2 regions of the Ensifer sp. genome follow, and region 1 is predicted to be linked to the other one. Evidence: riboswitches for the same ligand, from Rfam matches in the RefSeq annotation. Region 1 holds a riboswitch; the other holds the start of a gene.
What was found. Region 1 has a riboswitch for cobalamin ahead of RTP54_RS12835 (CbtB-domain containing protein). Riboswitches for the same ligand answer to the same signal wherever they lie in the genome.

Region 1 (11,679 bases):
GCAGGTCGCGATCGGCGTTTACGATCCGCACGACGCGGTGGCAAACAGCGACGCGCTGACGATCGAGCACGTCTTCGTCTATTGGCAGGCGCTCGACACGGCGATGCTGAAGCGCAAGATCGCCATTGCCGAGGCGCAAGGCCGGGCGCTGATGATCTCCGTCGAGCCCTATACCCATGCGAGCGACTGGCGGGCGGGCGGCGAGCGGCTGTTTGCCGATATCGGCCGCGGCCGCTTCGACCGCGAGATCCGCGACATCTGCAAGCGCGCCGGTGCTGTGGCCGCACCTGTCTACATGCGCTGGGGCCACGAGATGGAGGACGCCGATGGGCGTTACCCCTGGGCGCGGCGCGACACGGACGGATACAAGAAGGCGTTTCGCTATTTCGTCGAAAGCTGCCGGGAGCTTGCGCCCGACGTGTGCTTCGTCTGGTCACCCAAGGGCCATCGCAACCTGAGCGGCTACTATCCCGGCGACGACGTGGTCGATGCCATCGGCATTCCCGTCTGGGGCCTGCAGAAGATGGATCTGGATTATTGGGGCCGCGAACGCAGCTTTGGCGAGACGCTCGGTGAAAAATACCGACGGGTCGAAGGCTTCGGCAAGCCGGTGATGGTGGCCGAACTCGGGGTTTCCGGCTCTTCCGAATACAGGCGTGCCTGGTATGCCGAGATCTTCGATCGCAGCACCTATCGCGATCGGTTCCCGCTGCTGACGGCAGTGGTGTTCTTCAACGGCAGGGAGCCTTATGCGTGGCCGCTCGGCTATGGTTCGCCAGATTGGCGGCTGGACAAGGCCACGCTTGCGGCGCTGGTTGCCGGCAGGGGCGAAGCCACCGGCCGGCCGACGCAGTAGCGACGGGGGGTTCTCCCGGTCGTCTATATACGATGCAGCCGATGGGCGGCGCCAGGCTTTGCCCGTCGCGACATGGACCGTTGCTCGTGGGACGCTACGATGGACGCACCGGCCCTGCAGCCGGTGCGTAAGGTTTGGAAGACTGGATATTTTCAGGCGAGCAGAAGGCCTGATTCACGGGCAGCCGCGGTGAAGCAGTGGCTGGCCCTGCTGACGCTGGTCAGCCCGTCGAGCGCATCCAGGCAGCGCTGAAGGGCGGCGCGATACTCCCGTCCCCGTCTGCCGGGCCAATGCCGCAGCAGCTCAAGCGCCTCCCAGACCGTGCGAACGACGGTCTGTCGCTTGGACGACAGTTTCAGGTGGATCGGTGTTGCGAAGGTTTTCTCGCTCATCTTGCATTCCTTTTTCATGGTCTTTTGAGCGGGAGGGCAACGCGGGGGATCGCCGATGGTTCCCCTGGGCGCTGCAGTTTTTTAACCATGGCGATGGCGAGTTGGCCTGATCGGAAATCGATGACCAGGCGAGAAGCCAGCAATCGCAGGCATTTCCAGATCTTGCACAGGAGATCGCGGCGGGGACATCTTTCTCGGAAAATTTTCCAGTCCGGCCGCTTCGGAAGTGCGATCGGCGGCTTTCAGACGTCGAGCGCGGCCCTGAGGTCGGTCGGCTTGCGCTCCCGAAGATCGAGGTCGGCCTCGATGTGGTCGATATGGCGGATCATCAGCGATGAAGCCGTGTCGACGTCGCCCTTTTCGATGGCGGTCAGAATGTCGTCGTGTTCGCTATGGCCGCAGCTCGAGACGGTGGATTGTCCGTAAAGTGCGATGACGAGCGAGGAGCGCGCGATGAGCTCGTCCATGAAGCGCCTGAGGATGGCGTTGCCGGTGAGGTCGGCGAGCGCCAGGTGGAAATCACCGGATGCCTTGATCTCGGCGCGGCGGGCCGAGCGGCCGCGCTGTGCAGTCAGGTGCTCTTCGGTGGCAAGGAGCTTGCGCAAGGCTGCGATTTCGCCGGGGCCGATGCGCGCTGCAGCGGCGCTGAGCAGGCCGGGCTCGATCAGCCGGCGGGTGGCAAAGATCTGGCGGGCTTCCTGAGGCGAGGGGTGGGCGACGAAGGCGCCGCGGTTCTTCTCGACAGTCACCAGCCCCTCATAGGCGAGCGCCTGCAGGGCGGCACGCACCAGCGTGCGGCTGACCTTGAAGAGGTCGCCGACATCGCTTTCAGACAGCTTGGTTCCCGGCGCAAGCCGCCTCTCGACGATCGCGTCGCGCAGCCTGTCACGGATCTGCTGGCTATCGGTGGTGGCATCGGCTGGCGCCGCAGGGGAGGTGGGAGGCATGAATGAAATCGATCCGCGAATGAGTTCGGCATCTTATCGCCGCGCGAAGCGAAGGGAAACGACAATCTGGCATGGTGGCGCGCATGGCGGTGGATCGTGCCGCCGCGCCGTCGCCGTCTACTTGTCGAGTTCGGGATAGACGCGATCGAGGAAGCCGGGGCGCAGCTTTTCTCCGATCAGACAGTCGGGTGCCGGCGCGGCATCGACGAGGCGCACGCGCGGTGGCGGCGGCAGGCCGCTCACTTCGAGGATCAGCTTCTGGCGGATGGCGACGGCAAAGTCCTCCGGCTCGTGCACCGGCAGCACGAAGGAGCCGGGACCGCCCACGACACATTCGGCATAATACTGGTCGAGCGGTCCGGTCGAAACCGACGGCCGGATCAGGATAGCGAGGCCATTGATGATGATGCCGCGGGCAATGGCGATGTCGCGGGCAGGGGTGACCGGCGGGCCGATATTGTTGGGTCCGTCGCCGGAAACATCGATGACGCGGCGCATGCCGGAGAAGGCGTTGGAATCGATCAGCGCCGTGCCGTAGGTGATGGCATTGGAAATGGAGGTGCCGCGCCTGGTGCCAACAGGGCGCGCTTCGATCATCGCGGCAAAGGCTTCGGCTTCAGCGGCATTGGAGATGACCCGCCAGGCGACGACGGAGGATTCGTTGACCGTGCCCGCCCATTCGAAATAGCCAAGCGCGATGCGGCCATAGCGCCCGCCCGTCACCGCGTCGAGGAAATCGGCATGGCGCAGCGCTTCGACATAGCCGGATCGCTGGACGCGCGCCTCGTCCAGATCCATCGATCCGGACATGTCGACGGCCAGCACCAGCTCGACATCGACATCGGTCGCAGCGCCTGCCGTCTGGGCCGGGCTACCGGTGAGGGAAAGGATAAACGCCAGCATGCTCAACATAGCTTCAACCCGTCATTGCGAGCCGCGTCATTCCACGAAATGTAACACAGGATTGGCTTTCGGCGACTGCCTGGGGCCGACCGGCCTTCAATAAAAGGTGATATCGACATCGGCATCGGGCTCAAGCTACTGTGCAGATTAGTCCACATGAGCCGGGTATATGCTTCAACAGACGCGGAATACCGAATGTTTTCAGGTCGATAGGCTGCAGTCTGCCGCCTTTGGCTATTTTCTCAGATACAGCGACCCGGATACGGGGCTGGTGGCCGATACGTCGCTTGCCGACGCGCCATCGAGTATAGCGGCGACCGGTTTCGGGCTTTCCTGCTATCCTGTCGGCGTCGAGCGCGGCTGGATCTCCCGCAAAGACGCGGCCGGAAGAGTGCTGACCGCGTTGCGGTTTTTCGCCAATAGCCGGCAGGGGCGCGATCCGCTCGCGACCGGCTATCGCGGCTTCTACTATCATTTTCTCCACATGAAGACCGGCGAACGGGTGTGGCAGTGCGAGCTTTCCACCATCGACACGGCGCTGCTGATGGCGGGCGTCCTGACCGCTGCCGCCTATTTTTCCGGCGAGGACGCGGCCGAGACGGAAATTCGCACGTTGTCGGAAGCGCTCTATTCCCGTGTCGACTGGCATTGGGCACTTGGCCGCGGCGAGACGTTGACGATGGGCTGGCGGCCGCCTGGGCGATTTTTGAAGTATCGCTGGCAGGGCTATAGCGAGGCGCTGCTGCTCTATGTGCTGGCGCTCGGCGCGCCGCATCATGCGATCAGGCCCGAACATTACCGCGCCTTTACCGCCGCCTATGATTGGACCACCGTGGATGCCATGCCGCATCTGCCAGCCGCGCCGCTGTTCATTCATCTGTTTCCGCAGGCCTGGCTCGACCTTCGCGGCCTTCGCGACCAGCCGATGCGCGAGAAGGCGACGGATTACTTCGACAACAGCTGCCGGGCGATTTCATTGCAGCGCCGCTACGCCGAGGACAATCCGGGCGGCTATGCCGGATACGGGCGCGACATCTGGGGCCTCAGTGCCTGCGACGGGCCGACCGGCAAGCTGCGGCTCGTCGACGGGCGCTGGCAGCAGATGCTCGGCTATGCCGCGCGCGGCGCGCCCGGCGGGCCTGACGACGGCACATTGGCGCCGTGGGCGGCTGTTGCTTCACTGCCCTTCGATGCGGACGGGTCGCGGACGGCCTTGGCCGCGCTCGAGAGCCGCTATCCGGATATCCTGTGTGAAGGACGCTTTCCCGGCGGGTTCAATCCGAGCCTGCCGGGCGTAGGGCCTGAGGGCTGGGTCGACGACCGCGTGGTCGGGCTTGACCAGGGGCTCGTCGTGATGATGATCGAGAATGCCAGAAACGGCTTCGTCTGGGGCCTGATGCGCGATATCCTGGCCATCCGGCGCGGCTTGCAGCGGGCGGATTTTCGCGGCGGCTGGCTCGATAGCACGGAGATGGCATGAGTTTCGGCCACGAGCGTCAGGACGATCGCTTACAGAGCGACCGGACGGAACAAGGCGTGCGGCAGCGTGCGCTTGCCGCCATCGCGCGCCTGCAGCCCTGCTTTCCCGAGGTGGGGTTTTCGCTCGACGAAGGCGGCGACGAGGCGCTCTCCCCGGCCCAGTTCTGGGCAGAAGGCGGTGCCGGGATCGATGTGGCGCTTGCCTATCAGGATTGTTTTGCCACCGGCATGGACGACAAGGTCCGTGCCGCGCATCTGATCGCCTTCTATGGCAACCAGCTCGCGCTGGCGCTCGCTTGCCTTTATCTTGGGGCGGACATCGTGCCCGAGCTGCGTGGTCTTGGCTTTTACGATGTCTCCCGATGTCATAGCGAACGCACCGTGGCGGCCAAGCGGTTTCATTTCCATCTGGCCTTGTCCAGACGCTCGCCGCGGCAGCGTGCGGATGCGGACGTCTTCGGCGAGGCCTTCGCAGCGCAACTTGCGCCGGTGATTGCCTCGCTGAAACGCCGCACGGGGCTATCCTCCGGCGCGCAGTGGCGGCTTGCGGCGGATTCGCTCGCAGGTGCTTTCCTCGAGGTTGGGCGGACGCTCGGCGACGAGGCGAATGCGATTTCGAAGGCGCTGGCGATCGTCAAGCGGCAAGGCACGCCGCTTTATTCCGACAAGCTGACTTACGAGGCCATCGCGATCGGCGAGGGGCAAGGCCAACCGCCGTTGTCGCGGATCTATCGCCTGCGTGGCGGCTGCTGTCTCTATTACCGAACCGAAGGCGGCAGCTTCTGCGACAGCTGCGTGCTGCTTTCGCCGGGGGAGCGCCGGGAACGCCTGCAGGCGCATCTTCTGGCATCGCGGGCCGTCTGAAGCGACGCGAACGAAAAAGTCCCCGGTCTCCGTCGGATACCGGGGGCTCCTGTCTGCTGCCATGCCGGCCCGCTTATGCCTTGGCGAAGCGGTCGTTGATGAAGCCCGAGACGACGCCGAGCACGATCCAGAAGGCAAGCGTGGTTGCGAGCGCCGCCACGGCGAACTCGGCGCCGAGCACGGCAGGCACGTTGCTGGAAATGTCCGACGGCTGCGGCGCGCCATAGACGTGAGGCGCTGCGATCAGCACCAGGCCCACGACCTTGGCGACGATCTCCTGGCGCAGGACCACGAGATAGAGGCCGACGGCCGAAAGCGCCACAGTCGCCAACCACCAGGTCTGGCGGTCGCCGAGCTCGGCGGCCGGAAAGCCCGGCAGTTCCGGTGGCAGGCCGATGGCCGGCAGCATGTGCACGGCCAGCCAGCCGCAGGCGCCCCAGAGTGCGCCGTTCCTGAGGGTGATCGGGTAGCCGATGACGAGGCTGACGCCCGCAAGCAGCAGCGCGAAGCCGGAACCGGTCACCAGATTGGCGATCAGCGTGCCGGAAAAGCGGCTCATGCCGAACATGATGCCGCCTTCCTCGTGTTCGCCCTCATGGGCATAGGCCGGCGTGATGGGCGACAGCGCATCAAGCAGGGCACCAATCGGAGATTTAGCCTTCAGCGACGAGTGCTGGTCGTGGTTGGTTGCGGCGGGGTCTGCCGTTCCCGGCTGGACGGCCGGCTGTTCGCCGGCTGCTGGCGCCTCGCCTTCAAATTCTTCCGCGTGCAGGATCAGCGGTACGACCCGCAACTCCTGGGCGCCGGTCATGAAGACACCGGCAATCAATCCAGCCACGATCGCGGCCAGAAGCGTTCTGACAATCATTTTCGATATCCCTCGCTATCGGCGCGCCGCGCATCCGGCAGGCGGCGCCGTGTCCCATTGGCAATTCCGTGAGCGGCTCGATCCGGCAGATCAATCGTCTGCATCAGACGCGAGCAAACGCGTCCGGCCGTAAGCCGGAAGCGTTTCTGTCCGCTGCTATGTCGATGCGGAACGCAGGCAGCGTCCCTCACCATCGCTTAGTGGCAGGGGAAGCCGTAGGAGTGGCGGGTGTCGTGCGCGGTGTCGTGCAGCACGGCCGAATTCGCCAGGCCTGCGCCGAAGACGAGGAAGCCGCCAATGAGAAGCGCGATGATACCCGCGGTCAGACGATCGCTGAGGGAGAGCGGAATGCTCGAAACTGTAGACGTAGCCATGACAACCTCCGTGATGGCATCGGGATGTTTCCCGGTTTGGGCCCTATGCCCGCATCGACTGGCAGGTTTCCTGGCTCAGGACGTCGGGTGAGATCACCCTGGATTTGCCTCGCCTTCCCAGAGCCAAGGTCCGCCCTCTCGCGGTCTCGTCTCCAGTGGCTTCTTCCGGATCGCTCCGGAACGGCGCATTCACGTCGCTCTACAGTCGCGGGGTCGGCCGTGATTTGAATGCCCAGCATGGGTCCATCCGTCACGTTCCCGTTTACTCCCGAAACGCGTTCGCGTTGCGGGAACCAATCGATCCCATGATGATTAGGATTGCGCCCCGGAGATGTCAATTGAACTTGCGCCGCCGCCCGGTCCATCCGCGACAAGATCCCTGACAATCATGCGTTTATAGGCCTCGACGATCTGGTCGCCCTCAGCCCGTTCGACGGAGACCGCAAGACGCATGGTGCAATCGCCGAGATGCATGATCAGAAAGGCGGCGCTGTCGATCGTCGCGCGCGGCGTGTCGGGCGCAAACCGGGCCCAGACGTCGGCAAGAAGCTTGCCGCCGGCACGGCTCTGCTGCAGGTCGATCTCCCTCAGCGCCTTGTCGGCCTGCATCGCCGACCAGATGTCGCGCATCACCGGTTCGGCGAGGAACATGTCGTAGTAGATGTCGAATAGTCCGGAGAAGACCTCGCGCAACTCGGCCATCGAGGTGACCCTGGCGAGCTCGGATCCGATGCACTCGTTGCACACGGCATTGTAGCGCTCGGCCAGCGTGCGCACGATCGCCGCCTTGTCGGGGAAGTACTGGTAGAGCGAGCCGATCGAGATGCCAGCCTTTTCAGCGACTTCGCTCATGCGCATCGCGTCGCTGCCCTTCTCCTGGATGAGCGCCGTCGCGCAGGCAAGGATCTGCTCGACACGCTCGCGGCTGCGCTTCTGGCTCGGTGTGCGGCGCAGCGCCGGTTCGTCGTCGGCGGGGATCGCGGCCGGGCTTGTCTCTGGCATCATGAGTAATGCTCACATTTTGTCTTGACTCCTAAAATACGAGGATTTATCACATTTGCAAATGTGAGAGATGCTCATGTTTGTAGATCAACCTCAGGAGGAAGCGATGACGGACAAACTCACACTGGTTCTGGGCGGCACCGGCAAGACGGGGCGGCGCGTGGCAGCCCGCCTTCAGGAACGGGGCATCGCGGTGCGCATCGGCGCCCGTTCGACATCGCCTTACTTCGATTGGACGGACGAGGCGACCTGGGCGGCGGCCCTGGAAAATGTCGACCGCGTCTATGTCTGCTTCCAGCCCGACCTCGCATCGCCGGGAGCGGTTGACACCATGCGCCGGTTTTCCGCGCTTGCGGTTCACGCTGGTATCAAGCGGCTGGTGCTTCTGTCGGGCCGCGGCGAGGACGAGGCGGAAGCCGCCGAGCGCGCGCTGCAGGCCTCCGGCGCCGACTGGACGATCATCCGCGCAAGCTGGTTCTTCGAGAACTTCAGCGAAGGTTTCCTTGCCGACGGCATCGTGGGCGGTTCGGTCTTCCTGCCGACGGATGCGGTCACCGAACCCTTCATCAGTTGCGACGACATTGCCGATGTCGCGGTTGCGGCACTTCTGGACGATGGCCATGTCGGCAAGGTCTATTCGCTGACCGGGCCGCGGTTGATGACTTTTGCCGATGCGGTGGGCGAGATCGCGGCTGCCGCCAATCGCCGGATCAGCTATCAGTCCGTTCCGGTCGACGATTTTGCCGCGCAGCTGAAGGCGGACGGCGTGCCGGATGACTATGTCGCGCTGATCCGTTATCTCTTCACGTCGGTGCTCGACGGACGCAATTCGCACCTGACGTCCGATGTCGAACACGTGCTTGGGCGCAGGCCGCGCGATTTCGCCGACTATGCCCGGGAGACCGCCGCAACAGATGTCTGGAGTCTTGCCGCATGATCCCGCTGATCCCCGCTTTGGCGTTTGCCGCCGCGATCGGCTCCGGCCTGATGGCCGGGCTGTTCTTCATCTTCTCGGTTTGCATCATGCAGGCGCTGGGGCGGCTGCCGGCGGAGCAGGGGATCGCCGCGATGAATGCGATCAACGTCGTGATCCAGAATCCGCTTTTTCTCAGCGTCTTCATGGGCACGGCGCTCTTGGCACTCGCCCTCGTGGTCGTCGCCTTCTTCTCGGGCGGCAATGGCAGCCTGCTTTTGGCGGCGGGCGGCATTATCTATGTCGCCGGCGTGCTGATCGTCACCATCGTGTTCAACGTGCCGATGAACGACGCGCTGGTCGCGACGACGCCTGGCCAGGCCGCCGCCGAATTCTGGCAGCAGCGCTACCTGACCGACTGGGTCTGGTGGAACCATGTGCGCACCGTGTCCTCGATCGCGGCATTGGCGCTGTTCGTCCTTGGGTTTGCACGCGCCTGAAACAGGACGACCGGCGTACCTTCCAGAGGTGCGCCGGTCGTCGTTGCCGTCAGTCGACAAGGGAACCGCAGGTGAGGTTGGCGATCGCGCCGGTCATGGCGCCCGCCCGGTCCGAGGCGATGAACGCCGCATAGTCGGCGACCTCGTCGAGCCTCGGGAAGCGCCCGAGCAGCGTGCCGGTCTTTGCCCGGCCCTCGATCATCTCCTCCACGGTCGTCTCGAAACGGTCGGCAAAGCCCTGGAACACGGCCCGGGCGTGTGAGACCGGCAGCGCCTCGGGAATGGCGTCCGGACGCAGGCAGACGACACGGATGCCATGGCTGCCCACTTCACCGGCGAGAATGCGCGAAAACGTCTCGATTGCACCGCAGGTGGTGCCGTAGCCAAGGAAGCCCGAGCCCGACATGCGCGAGCCGGGCGTCGACACCGTCAGGATGACGCCGCTGCCGTTTTTTTCCATATGCGTAGCGGCCGCCTTGGCGGTGATGAAATTGGCGCGGGTGTAGGCGGCGATCGGTCGTTCGAACTGCTCCAGCGTCAGCGCCGACAGGGGTGGGCCCTGGACATGGGCAAAGCCGACGGCCGTCAGCACCACATCGACCCGGCCGGCGCGATCGACGACCGATTGCACATGCCGCTCGACGGCTGCCTGATCGAGCACGTCGGTAACGTCGAATTCCGCTTTTCCACCCGCGGCGCGAATTGCTTCGGCCGAGCGTCTTAAGGTTTCAGCCGTTCGCCCGGCCAGAAAGACACGGGCGCCTTCGCGCGCAAAGGCACGCGCCGCGGCGCCGCCGATCGCGCCGCTGCCGCCATAAATGATCGCCACCTTATCCTGAAGCAACATGGAAACCTCCCTTGATCCGTTGTTGGTGCGTGGGCATGCGGCATGGTTTCCCGGAGCGACACCGATCCGGGCGGAAAACCATGAAGTACGTCTGATGCGTCGGGTTGCTAGCGCGCAGTCATCCGCTGCGCGTATGCCTGCTCCAGCCTTGTATGCTTCTCCCAGAAGCCGCTTGACGGGCGGCCGGAGACGACATTGGCAAGAATGTCGAGATGGGTATGCCAGCCGGCGGCGACGCTCGCCATCATCTCCGGCGCCGCGATGCGCGCATGGGTGACGACCAGCAGCACCTCGGCGCCCCTTGCTTTCAACTCGAAACGAACCTGCGACGGCGTCGGCGTGCCTTCGCCCCACGTGTAGGCCAAAAGGTGTGGGGGCTCACAGGCGATGATGTGGCCATGGATCCGGCTTTCGCCGGCCAGAGCGGCATATTTTGGCGGCGGTTCGCCGCAGTCGCTGCCCAGTTCCTCGTGGCGAAAGATATGTTCGACGCCGGCGCCCGTCGCATCACCGATGATCCCCGACGCCATCCATTGCCTGCGCTTGTCTTCCTGCGTCAGGTAGGCCCAGATGCGCTCGATCGGCCCCGGCAGCAGGCGCTCGATGCGCGCCGTATCCGGCGCGACGATCCGGGCAAGGCCGTCGCCGGTGCCGGCTGGTGCAGTCATCGCTTCATCTCCGTTTCCCGGGGCTGGGTATCCACGCCCTTTGCCGCATCCTCGGCCAGGAGCAGTGCCTCCAGCACGTCGATGCGCCCGCGCCAGAAGGCTTCGTAGTGACGCATCCATTCCATGCCGGCATGCATCGGCTCGGCGTCGAGCCGGCAGACATGCGCGCGGCCGCGCACCTCGCGGCGCACGAGGCCTGCGCCTTCGAGCACCTTGATGTGTTTCGAGGCGGCGGCAAGCGAAATGGAGAAGGGGGCGGCAAGCTCGCCCACCAGCCTTTCGCCTGCTGACAGATCCTGCAGCATCGCCCTCCGCGTCGGGTCGGAGAGCGCATGGAAAACGGCGTCGAGCCTATCGTTCATATATTCAACCATGTTGTTGAATATCGCCGATGCCCTTGGGATTGTCAACCGATTGGTTGAATTTAGTAGTAGCGCGAGAATGGGCGGTCACGCGGCGGGTCGTCGTGGATGCGCCGTCCCTTCCAGGCGGCAAGCGCATCGGAAAGGTCGTCGGTCGGCACCATCTGCGCGAACTGCTCGCTTTCCACCAGCAGCCCCTCTGAGATCGACATGTTGAGGCCGCGGGTGACGGCGGTGATGATCGAGCGGACGGCAAGGGGGGAATGGCCCATGATGCGTCTGGCAAGGTCGCGGGCGACGGGCATCAGTTCCTCATGGGCCACCACGTGGTTGACGAGGCCCATGTCCCGGGCGCGGTCCGGCGAGAAATCCTCGCCCGTCAACAGAAGTTCGAGCGCGCGCTTGCGGCCGGCAAGCCGCGGCAGGCGCTGGGTGCCGCCGAAGGTCGGCGGCATGCCAAGCCTGATTTCGGGCTTGGCAAAGCGGGAGCGCTCGCTGGCGATGGCCAGGTGTACGGCCTCGGTGATTTCGCAGCCGCCGCCATAGGCGATGCCGTTGACGGCGGCGATGACCGGCTTCGGAAAGGCTTCCAGCCGCGCCGTGAGCCTCTGGCCGCGACGGACGAAATCGCGCACGGCCGGATTTACGCCCTTGGCCACACTCTCGGAAAATTCGTGGATATCGCCGCCGGCGGAAAAGGCGCG
Region 2 (11,679 bases), 510 kb from region 1:
CCGGCCATGAGATAGCGGATCAGCGCGTCGCCATCTGCCGGCAAATCGGTGACGCCATAGCCTTCGACGGCCATGGCGCGCAGCACCTCAACTGTGCCGGCAGGCGTATCGAGCCCGACGCCATTGCCGAGCCTGCCGTCGCGGTTGGGGTAATTGGCCATGATGATGGCGATGCGGCGTTCAGCCGGCCTGGCGCGGCGCAACTTCGCCCAGTTGACGGCGAGCCGGGCTGCAAACCGCACCCGGTCGGCAAGCGGCTCATGGCCGACGATATTGGCTTCCACCCTGGGATCGTAGATCGAGGCCGCCTTGAAGGAGACGGCGCGCGCGAGAATGCGGCCATCGACCTCCGGGAGCGCGACATTCATGGCAAGGTCGCGGGCCATCAGCCCCTGCGGCGACGTCTCCCATTGCGCCCGCGACGAGCCGGAAAAGATCACCTGCAGCACCGGTGCGCCGGTCGATTCCAGCACCGTCGGCTGCCTGTCGGCGCCCGGCGACGAGACGGCAAAGCCGGTGGCGTTCATCACCACGTCGGGAGCCGCCTCGGCAAAGATCGATTGCAGCGTGCCGACCGAAACGGCATCCTTGAGGCTGGAAACGAACAGCGGCAGCACGCGCATGCCCTCGGCCGCAAGCGCGTCGATCAGCGCCTCGACCGGCCGCGTCTCGCCGCTCTGCACCAAGGCGCGATAGAAGCAGATCCCGATGGTCGGGGGTTCGGCTCCCTCCCCGGTAACCGTTCTTTCCCGGACACGAGCCCGCCATTCGCTGACGCCTATGACGCCCGCCCCCGGCCACCAGATGCCGGCCTTCAGAAGCGGCTTTGCCGGCTGCGGCTTCTCGCCCCCCGAGATCAGTGCCTCGGCATAATCGAGAAACAGACCTGCATTGTCGGCGCCACCTTCGGTGAAATAGGCCCAGAGGCGCTGGCGGTCGTCTGGCTCGACCGTGGAGAACGGTTCGAGGCCCGGATCCGGCTTGTCGTCGCCCGGCAGCACCGCGATCTGGAAGCGGTGGGTGACGGCGGCCGCATGCAATGCTTCCAGCACATAACGGAAATAGCTGGCGCCACCGAGCGGTCTCACCACGATGAGCTTTGCATGCCGCGCCGTGCGCTCGACATAAGTGTCGACCGACATCGGATGCATCAGGTTCATCAGGCTGGCGATGCGCAAGCTCGCTCCCTCGCCGCGCCGGCCATGGGCCGCAGCGATCGAGGAAAGCTCGGTGTCGGCGGCCGACAGGAAAAGCACGTCGGCCGGCGTTTGCCCCAGGTCGATCGCTTCGTTGCCGTCGGCGATCGTTCCTTTCTGGGCGAGAAGCAGATGCATTGTTCTATCCGTTCAGGCCGGTCCGGGTGTTCCCGGAACGGCGTTGATTCAAGGCGTCAGACGAGCGCGGTAATGGCAGCGCGCACGGCTGCTTCGTCCATATCGTGCAGGCCAATGACCACGAGGCGGGTGCCGCGCTTTTCGCCGGCCACCCAGGCCCGGTCGTAATACTGGTCGATGCGGGCGCCGACGGCCTGGATCAAAAGACGCATCGGCTTGCCGGGCACATCGGCAAAGCCCTTGAGACGCAGCACGTCGTGCTCCGCGATCACGCTCTTGAGGCGATCGATGAAGGCGGCGGGATCGGCAATCGCGCCGAGCTCGACGACGAAGCTGTCGAACTCGTCGTGAGAGTGCTCCTCGCCGGCCTCATGTTCCATCTCGTGGTGCGACTTGCGGTTGGCGATATCGCTTTCCGTGCCGACACCAAGGCCGAGCAGGATGGCAGCAGCCACTTCGCCGTTCTTGGCTTCGATCATCGCGGGCTTGCGGCTGGTGCGCGAGGCGACCTCGTCACGCACGGCCTTCAGGCCGGAGGCGTCGATCAGGTCGGTCTTGTTGAGCACGATCAGGTCGGCAGCCGTCAGCTGATCCTCGAACAGCTCCTCGATCGGGCTTTCGTGATCGAGATTGTCATCCTCGACGCGCAGCGCATCGACCTTGTCATGGTCGTCGGCAAAGCGGCCGGCGGCAACGGCCGCGCTGTCGACCACGGTGACGACGCCGTCGACGGTCACTTCGCTGCGGATATCCGGCCAGTTGAAGGCAGCGATCAGCGGCTGCGGCAGCGCCAGACCCGAGGTCTCGATGATGATGTGGTCAGGACGGTTTTCGCGCTCGAGCAGCTTGGTCATGGTCGGAATGAAATCGTCGGCAACCGTGCAGCAGATGCAGCCGTTGGTGAGTTCAATGATGTCGTCTTCCGAGCAGGCTTCAGCGCCGCAACCCTTCAGGACGTCGCCATCGACGCCGAGATCGCCGAACTCGTTGATGATGAGCGCGATGCGCTTGCCGTCGGCGTTCTGCAGCAGGTTGCGGATCATCGTCGTCTTGCCGGCGCCGAGGAAGCCGGTGATGACGGTCGCCGGGATCTTGCCCTGGTTGGCTCTCGCAGTGGTCATGGATCAACCCTTCATTTTCAGCGGCAATCCAGCCGCGACAAAGTAAACTTCCGCGGATTTCTCCGCAACGATCTGGTGAAGCCGGCCGGCATGGTCGCGGAAGTCGCGGGCCATGCGGTTCTCGGGCACGATGCCGAGGCCGACTTCGTTGGAAACAAGGATGAGGCGCGCCTGGGCCTCAGGCAGAAAGCCGGCAAGGGCAGCGAACTCCGCCGCCATGTCGCGCTCTTCCATCATCAGGTTGGTGACCCACAGTGTCAGGCAGTCGACGAGGACCACGCGGTTCTCACCGTCGATGCGCGTCAGCAGCGAGACGAGATCGAGCGGCTCCTCATGCGTGGTCCAGCCCTCGCCGCGCCTTTCCCGGTGATGGTCGATACGCTCGCGCATCTCGTCGTCCCAGGCACGCCCGGTCGCGACATAGTGCATGTCGAGACCCGAGGCTTCGACGAGCCGTTCGGAGAAGCTGGATTTGCCGGAACGGGCGCCACCGAGGACCAGAACCGGCCCGGCATGGGGAATGCTCATCTGCCTTGCCGCCTCACGTCGCCGCAGCGGGCGATTTTGAACGGCAACAGAAGCTCGGCGCGCTCAAGGCGCGTTCGGAAAATGGTCGATAAGCCAAGACAACCTCCGTGATGGCGTTGGGAAGCGGGCTTCCCTTCGGGCGGAATGCCCCTGTCGGACGGCAGGTCTCCTGGCTCACGGCGTCACGAGCCCATGGCATCGCTTCGCGTCGCGACGCGAAAACAATGCAAGGGCCCGAACGGCCCGCCTCACCTTCCCGGCGCTTTCCGGTGCCACAGCGAACCTTTGCACGTCGTTTCCGATGCGCGGCGCTGTGGCCGGTTTCGTGAAAGGCGGACGATTCGTAGAAGAAGAGGCGTCCAGCCCGGCTGATCACGAAGCCACGCCAGTGGCTTTTCCGGCTTGATCCCTGACCTGCCCCGATTGCCCATGCAACCGGCCGACAACCCGGCATCAAACCCGATGGCGAACCCTGACCGTTCTACAGTCGCGGGGTCGGCTGCGATAAGGATGCCCGGTTTGGGTCCATCCGTCACATTCCCAATTATTCCCCCGCATCGCCACGATCCGGGGAAACCATCCAACGCCAGATGATTAGGAAGCGGGGGGCGCAAAGTCAATCGACGCGTGCGACGGCCAACAACGCGATTGCGGCGCGCTGGCTAATTCCCGAGCAGCTGCTCCAGCCAACGCCTGTCGAGCACCGCCTCGAGTTCGCTCGCGACGTCGTCGAGCGCCGCGTCGACCGATTGACGATAATTGCCGATGCCGCCCTCGATCCCGAAGCTTCTCAGCAGTGCCGAGCGATAGGCATCGCTTGCAAACAGGCCGTGCAGATAGGTGCCCATCACCCGGCCATCGGCAGAAAGAGCACCATCGGCGCGGCCGTCGATGCTGACCGCAGGGCGGTCGCAATCGGCGCCCGTCGTCTTGCCCAGGTGGATCTCGTAGCCTTCGAGCGTCACGTCGTGCTCCAGCGACCAGGCGCGACTGTTGCGCACGGTCTTTTCCGGCGCCATCTCGGTTTCGATATCGAGCAGACCGAGCCCGGCGATTTCGTGGTCGCGCCCCTCGATCCCCAGCGGATCGGTGACGCGCCGGCCGAGCATCTGGTATCCGCCGCAGATGCCGATAACCCGGCCACCGCGCCGGACATGGCGCTTGATGTCGCCGTCCCAGCCCTGCGCGCGCAGATCCTTCAGGTCGGCAATGGTCGATTTCGACCCGGGAATGACGACGAGACCCGCATCTGCCGGGATCGGGTTGCCTGGCTTCACGAAGACGAGCTCGACCTCCGGCTCGGCGGCGAGCGGATCGAGATCGTCGAAATTGGCGATACGGGACAACACGGGAACGACGACCTTCAGCGCCCGCCCCTCGCCGCGCACGCGCTTTTCGAGCACGACGGAATCCTCCGCCGGCAGCCGGCCCGCCGCCTTCAACCACGGCACGACGCCAAAGCAGGGCCAGCCGGTGTAGCCGCCGATGGCGGCAATGCCGTCATTAAACAGGGTGACGTCGCCACGGAACTTGTTGATGAGATAGCCTGAGATCATGCGCCGGTCGTCCGCCGGCAGGATCGCATGCGTGCCGACCAGCGAGGCGATGACACCGCCGCGGTCGATGTCACCCACGAGGATGACAGGCACGTCCGCACGGGTCGCAAAGCCCATATTGGCGATGTCGCCGGCCCTCAGATTAATCTCGGCCGGAGACCCCGCGCCTTCGACGACGACAAGATCGACGCCGGCCGAAATCTGCTCGAAGCTGTCCATGACCACGCCGAGCAATTTCGGCTTCAGCGCCTGATATTCGCGCCCGCGCGCCTGCCCTGCGACCTTGCCCTGCACCACGATCTGGCTGCCGACATCCGACTGCGGCTTCAGGAGCACCGGGTTCATGTGCACGGAGGACGGCACGCGGGCAGCCAGCGCCTGCAGCCACTGCGCCCGGCCGATTTCGCCGCCGTCGTCAGACACCGCGGCATTGTTCGACATGTTCTGCGGCTTGAACGGCCTGACCTTCAACCCGCGATTGGAAGCGAGCCGGCAGAGGCCTGCCACCAATACCGATTTTCCGACATCCGAGCCGGTTCCCTGCAGCATGATCTTGCGTGTCATGGCGCCACGGGTAACATCGATTTGATCGGGCGCAAAGCCCTGCTTTGACAAGATTTCGCCGCATTTGCGGCGCGTCGATGACGGACTGTTTCGGTCGCTAATCAAGCTTGTCGAGTTTCTCTCCGAAACTAGCGTAATTGCGACATCCTGTGACGAGTTTGGCATTCAATTTCGCTTGCGGCGAGCCTATATCAGCGCCACCGAAACACATACCGGACCAATGGGGTCCGGCCTCTCAAGGTCCATGTCCATGCTGTACATCTTCAGCAAGCCCAATTTCGTTCAGATCGCCTGGAATTCCAAGGTCCCCGCCAGTCAGTCGCGCGTCCGCAACGTCGTTCTCGACGCTCCCTTCGGACCGCTCGGCTTCATCCGCACGTCCAACGTCGGCTGACCCGATGGCCCGGTCCCCGGGCGTCCTATTGGCCAAGGCTTCGCATTTCAGCAGCTAACGCCTCCTCCTCCAGCCGTCTCCCCTCGTGGAGACGGTTTTTTTTGGTCCGTCGATCACCGTCAACGGCCATAAACGCGAAAGCCGCATCGACCTCTCTCGAGGGATGCGGCTTCCAAAAAACACTGGTCACTCCGGAAATACACACCGGAGGCTCGCTTCAAACCCGGGACGCACTACCTTGATCCGGGTCGGCGGCCGTTTCCTGCCGCGCAACAACAATTAGCCGGACATCGTTACCGGATGGTTATTGAGGATTTAACGAAAGATGAATTCCGGCTTTTTTTGAATGTTTTTCGCGACATTCGCAAAATTTGCGCGTGACGCATTCGAGACAGGAAAGGTCCTCAATGCAACAGACCGGAAACCAGCATTGTGGCGAGCGCTAAATTTTGCGGCACTAATTGTCGCAAATGCTTAAATTTAGCCGCCGGGAGCCGAAAAATTCCGCTTGCGCCATGTCGCAGACAGACGCCGCTACCCTATCGGTCGCGCCCCTCTCCGATTGAAGAGGTTGATTTCTCAACGAGAATACTTAGGCTTGGCTTGCGGTATAGAGGAAATCCGGCCGGCGACAGGGTTCCGCGGCCAGGACCAGAACGAATTCCCATCACCGCCGCAGCGGGGCTACCCTTGGCGTGAACTGCGCCGAAGCCCAGGCTGCTTATTTGGGTCGGGTGACCGGGATGCAAGGGCGTCCCCATGACGCCCGTTCGATCGTTGGCTGCAGATAAAGACTGGGAGGTCTTGCAACATGAAGAAACTCCTCGCTTCCACCATTCTCGCCGCAGGCCTTTATGCCATGGCGGGTTCCGCGCAGGCCGCGGAATGCGGTGAAGTCAGCATTGCCGAAATGAACTGGGCATCTGCGGGCGTCGCTGCGCATGTGGACAAGTTCATTCTGGAAAACGGTTACGGTTGCACCGTGACGCTGGTTACCGGCGACACCATGCCGACCTTTGCCTCCATGAACGAAAAGGCTCAGCCGGACATGGCGCCGGAACTCTGGGTCAACGCCGTGCGCACGCCGCTCGACGCGGCGATCAAGGAAGGCCGGCTGATCGAGGCCGCCAAGATCTTGAGCGAAGGCGGCGTCGAAGGCTGGTGGATCCCGAAATTCCTCGCCGATGCCCACCCCGACATCAAGACGGTGCAGGACGCGCTGAAACACCCCGATCTCTTCCCGGCACCGGAAGACCCGTCCAAGGCCGCCGTGCACAATTGCCCGTCGGGCTGGAACTGCCAGGTTTCGACCGCCAACCTCTACAAGGCGATCGATGCCGAGAAGGCCGGCTTCCAGCTGGTCGACACCGGGTCTGCCGCTGGCCTCGACGGCTCGATCGCCAATGCCTTTGCCAAGAAGACCGGCTGGCTCGGCTACTACTGGGCACCGACCGCCATCCTCGGCAAATACGAGATGACCCGCCTCTCCTTCGGCGTCGACCACGACAAGAAGGAATGGGACGCCTGCTCGGCGGTTCCCGATTGCCCGAGCCCGAAGGTCAACTCCTACCCGGTCTCCGACGTGTTCACGGTCGTGACCAAGTCCTTCGCCGACAAGGCGGGCGTCGCCATGGACTACGTCAAGGCGCGCAAGTGGGACAACGGCACGGTCAACAAGGTTCTCGCCTGGATGGATGAGAACCAGGGCACCAACGAGGATGCGGCCAAGCATTTCCTCGCCGAGTTCCCCGACATGTGGACCACCTGGGTGAGCCCGGAAGTGGCCGAGAAGGTCAAGGCTGCGCTTTGATGCGATTGCCGATGCAGGCGCCCGCGAAAAAAGCGGTCGCCTGCATCGGCGTCTTCGCCGGCAGCCTGGGTAACCGGGCACGACGGCGACGCTTCCGACGACGAACGGGCTCGGTTCGCGTCGCATTCAGTAAAGCGGGCGACACGTTCCGCTGTCACATTTCTCACGCCGGGACCCGAAGAGGTCACTCGTCAAGTCTGCGCAGGAGATCGGCAACGACCGGTCCGGAGACGCAGTCGGCGTCATAAGACTTCCGGCCAAGAAGGGGAAAAATATGGCATCCATCTGCAGTGTCTTGCCAGCGTTGCTCTGCAAGTTCCCTGCCATCGACGACGGAACGATCCGGCTCGCGCGCAAGACCATCGACGATGGCTTCAAAGGGTTCGTCCGTTCCTATGGCGACGCCATCGATACGGTCGTACAGCCGCTTCAGTGGTTCCTGAATTATCTCGAGGGCGCGTTCGTGGCGTCGCCCTGGATCCTGGTGCTGATCGTCATGGTCGCCGTGGTCTATTACGGCAGCCGCAACATCAACATCACCATCGGCACGGCGCTGTCGATGATCGCCATCGGCCTCGTCGGTCTTTGGAACGACACGATGATTACGCTGGCGATGGTGACCGTCTGTACGCTGATCTCGATCCTGATCGGCATCCCGATCGGCATTCTGATGGCCCGCTCCGACCGGGTACAGTCGATCGTCAATCCGGTGCTCGACGTGATGCAGACGATGCCGAGCTTCGTTTATCTCATCCCCGTGGTCATGATCTTCGGCATCGGCAAGGTGCCGGGCCTGATCGCCGTCGTCATCTATGCCGTGCCGCCGATGATCCGGCTCACCAATCTCGGCATCCGCCTCGTCGACAAGGAAGTGCTCGAGGCGGCCGACGCCTTCGGGTCCTCTGCCTGGCAGAAACTGAAGAACGTGCAGATGCCCCTGGCGCTGCCGACCATCATGGCCGGCATCAACCAGACCATCATGATGTCGCTGGCCATGGTCGTCGTCGCATCGATGATCGGTGTCGGCGGTCTCGGCAAGAACGTGCTGCAGGCGATCGCCAACCAGTTCTTCACTGTCGGCTTCCTCAACGGCTTCGCCCTTGTCGGCATCGCCATCATTTTCGACCGGACCAGCCAGGCCTTCGGCAGGCGGCTGCAGAAGCATTCGGAGGTTATCCATGGCTAGTCACGCGATCGAGGTGAAGAACCTCTACAAGATCTTCGGCCCCAATGGCGGCGACTATGTCGATGCGGTCAAGCGGGGCCTTGGCAAGGCGGAGCTCAACGAGAAACACGGCCACGTGCTCGGCCTGCAGGACATCAACATCTCGATGCCGGCCGGCGGCGTTATGGTGGTCATGGGGCTTTCGGGCTCGGGCAAGTCGACGCTGATCCGCCACATCAACCGGCTGATCGACCCGACCGCGGGCGAAGTGCTCTATGACGGTGTCGACGTCTGCCAGATGAGCGACAACGACCTGCGCGAATTCCGTCGCCACAAGACGGCGATGGTGTTCCAGAAATTCGCGCTTTTGCCGCACCGCACCGTTCTCGACAACACGGTCTACGGCCTTGAGATCCAGGGCGTCGGCAAGGCCGAGAGCGAAAAGCGGGCGCGCGGCTGGATCGAGCGCGTCGGGCTGAAGGGGTTCGAGAATCACTATCCGAACCAGCTCTCGGGCGGCATGCAGCAGCGCGTGGGCCTTGCCCGGGCACTGACCAACGACGCCGACATCCTGCTGATGGACGAGGCCTATTCGGCGCTCGATCCGCTGATCCGTGTCGACATGCAGACCGTGCTTCTCGACCTGCAGAAGGAATTGAAGAAGACCGTCGTCTTCATCACCCACGATCTCGACGAGGCGCTCCGGCTCGGCGACAAGATCGCCATCCTGCGCGACGGCCGCGTCGTTCAGCAGGGCACGGGCCAGCAGATCGTGCTGTCGCCCGCCGACGACTACATCTCGGCCTTCGTCAAGGAAGTGAACCGCGGACGCGTCATCAATGTCGAGACGATCATGCGGCCGCTTGCCGGAAACCCGGAAGGCTTGCCGCTGGCGATGGGCACCGTGCTGGAATCGGCCGCCCGCGCCATGACCGGCGCCCACCTCAACACGGCCCATGTCGTCGACGAGAATGGTCGCCCGGTCGGTACGCTCGATCTGCAGACCATCATCTCGGCCATGGTGACGCCGACCAGCCATGAGGACAAGAGGGCTGCGTAAAGCGCCGCACGCGCTCTAAGGCCGGCGATCGCCAAACCGCCTCGCCGGCACGTTAACCCGGACGACGCGCTTGCCGTCAGGCAGGCGTGAGGCATCGGCCCCCGCGTTGACGCGAGGCCGATGCCAGCCGTCTTCAGTTGGTGGTCGTCGTTTCGGCTGCAGCCGGCTCGACGGCGCTTGCGGAAGACGCCGAGTCTTCACGTGCAGGGAAATACTTGTCGAGCAGGTCGATCATCTGATTGTCGCGCTTTTCGGCAGTCTCGCCGCCCATGACGACGCCGACGAGGCGCTTGCCGTCGCGGGTCGCCGAGGTGACCAGATTGTAGCCAGAGGCCTGCGTGTAACCGGTCTTGATGCCATCGGCACCGGCGTAGCGGTTCATCACATTGTTGTGGCCGCGAAGCTTCATGCCCCGGAACTCGATCCGGCGGTTGGAAAACAGCGTGAACTCCTGCGGAAAATCGCGCATCAGGGCAATGCCGAGCGTCGCCATGTCGCGCGCAGTCGTTACCTGTTCGGGATCCGGCAGGCCGTTGGCGTTCTTGAACACGGTGCTGGCCATGCCGAGCTGGCGTGCCTTACCCGTCATCATAGTGGCAAAAGCGGTTTCGGTGCCTGCCAGTTGCTCGCCGATGGCAATGGACGCATCGTTGGCCGACAGCACGATCATGCCCATGACGGCTTCGCGCACGGACACGGTGCGCCCGACACCGACCGCCAGCTTGAACGGCTCCTTGCTGTTGGCATTTTCCGACATCGTCAGCCGCTGATCCCAGGTCAACCGGCCATCGCGAAGGGCTTCGAACGCCAGGTAGATCGTCATCATCTTGGTGAGCGAGGCGGGATAGTTGAGCACGTCGGCGTTTTCGGCCTCAAGGACCGTGCCGGTCTGCGCGTCGAGAACCAGATGCGCCTTTCCGGCGAAGGCATGGGACGCACCGCCAAGCAGCAGACCAAGTGAAACGGCCGCCGACGCGAGTGTCCGGAGTTTGAAGTTCATGATGTTCTTCTCGTTTGAGGCTATCGATCAGCGCGCGATATCCGCGGGCACGCGAGCAACTACATAAGTTCGGCCTTTTACAGCGATAGCAGCCGGGCCGCAATCGCCTATAGGCTGCGGCTTTTCGTCGTGAGCGACCGCCGCGCTTCGGCCACAATGGCATTGACCGGTCGGATGACAGGGGCCAGGCGTGGCGACCGCGGTAACCTTCAGGCACCAGCGCATCGGCAGCCACCCGGCGGCAAGGCCCGTTTCATTCCGCTTTAACCCAATTGCGCCATGTTTGGTGGCTGGTCCCGGCCCGCTCGGTGCGAGTGCAGGCAGGACTGGAAACCGGAGGCGGCGCCGTGTCGGCGGCGCCCCGTCAAAGCGATCTCGGCGTTCTGATGCAAACACCCACCGCCACGGCAGTTTCTTCTACACGACGGTACCCGGTGCCGGCGCTGTCGAGCAGCGACGCCGGGCTGACGCAACTGACCCGTCACCTTGCATCGCTGTTGTCGGGCCTCGGGCTCTTCCTCATGGTCTTCACGCTGATGCCGTTTCAGGGTGCGGTGGAGGTCGACCCGAATGCCGGCAATGACGGCAACATCGTCAATCAGATCGGCTACCTCGTGCTCGGCGTCGTCTACCTGTCTGCCATGCTGCTCGTCGTCGACCGGCGGGTGCTGGCGCGGTTGATCTCACCGGCCTGGGTCGCCGTTTTCGCCATCGCCTATTTCTCCTGCCTGCAATCCTACGACCCCGCAGCCTCCGCCCGCGGCCTGACGCTCAGCCTCATCGCCATGATCATGGTGGCAGGCGTCCTGGTGCTGCCGCGCAGCGAGCAGGATTTCGTTCATGCCGGAGCCAATGCCATCCTGCTGATCGTGTTGATCGACTATGCGGCGCTGATCGTCGCGCCGGACCTTGCCATCCATTCGGCCGACGGCGGCGAGCCCTGGCATGCCGGCTTCTGGCGCGGCCATCTCCTGCACAAGAACGTCTCGGCCCCGGTCTTTTCGATCCTGTGCGTGTTCGGCATCTACTGCGCACGCTCCGGCGCCACGCTTCGCGGCTGGGCCATAGCGCTGCTGTCGTTCAATTTCGTGCTGCACACCGGCTCCAAGACCACCATAGGCTTCCTGCCCATCGCCATCGCGCTGGT

Region 2: another riboswitch for cobalamin. It lies ahead of cobU (bifunctional adenosylcobinamide kinase/adenosylcobinamide-phosphate guanylyltransferase); the one in region 1 lies ahead of RTP54_RS12835 (CbtB-domain containing protein).

What each region holds. Positions count from the first base shown of each region.
Region 1 covers NZ_DALZXU010000001.1:2,629,432-2,641,110, reverse strand. The annotation lists gene RTP54_RS12870 (glycosyl hydrolase) at 1-856, shown strand, start outside; gene RTP54_RS12865 (DUF982 domain-containing protein) at 1,009-1,248, opposite strand; gene RTP54_RS12860 (GntR family transcriptional regulator) at 1,491-2,195, opposite strand; gene RTP54_RS12855 (DUF1194 domain-containing protein) at 2,313-3,107, opposite strand; gene RTP54_RS12850 (glucoamylase family protein) at 3,268-4,578, shown strand; gene RTP54_RS12845 ((2Fe-2S)-binding protein) at 4,575-5,441, shown strand; gene RTP54_RS12840 (CbtA family protein) at 5,515-6,309, opposite strand; gene RTP54_RS12835 (CbtB-domain containing protein) at 6,507-6,683, opposite strand; cobalamin riboswitch at 6,726-6,996, opposite strand; gene RTP54_RS12830 (TetR family transcriptional regulator) at 6,996-7,685, opposite strand; gene RTP54_RS12825 (NAD(P)H-binding protein) at 7,792-8,622, shown strand; gene RTP54_RS12820 (anthrone oxygenase family protein) at 8,619-9,098, shown strand; gene RTP54_RS12815 (SDR family NAD(P)-dependent oxidoreductase) at 9,148-9,945, opposite strand; gene RTP54_RS12810 (SRPBCC family protein) at 10,053-10,613, opposite strand; gene RTP54_RS12805 (ArsR/SmtB family transcription factor) at 10,610-10,975, opposite strand; gene RTP54_RS12800 (crotonase/enoyl-CoA hydratase family protein) at 11,038-11,679, opposite strand, start outside.
Region 2 covers NZ_DALZXU010000001.1:2,122,963-2,134,641, forward strand. The annotation lists gene cobN (cobaltochelatase subunit CobN) at 1-1,334, opposite strand, end outside; gene cobW (cobalamin biosynthesis protein CobW) at 1,391-2,455, opposite strand; gene cobU (bifunctional adenosylcobinamide kinase/adenosylcobinamide-phosphate guanylyltransferase) at 2,459-2,983, opposite strand; cobalamin riboswitch at 3,125-3,579, opposite strand; gene RTP54_RS10340 (cobyric acid synthase) at 3,646-5,103, opposite strand; gene RTP54_RS10345 (hypothetical protein) at 5,354-5,497, shown strand; gene RTP54_RS10350 (ABC transporter substrate-binding protein) at 6,309-7,307, shown strand; gene RTP54_RS10355 (ABC transporter permease) at 7,582-8,493, shown strand; gene RTP54_RS10360 (glycine betaine/L-proline ABC transporter ATP-binding protein) at 8,486-9,532, shown strand; gene RTP54_RS10365 (D-alanyl-D-alanine carboxypeptidase family protein) at 9,666-10,532, opposite strand; gene RTP54_RS10370 (O-antigen ligase) at 10,919-11,679, shown strand, end outside.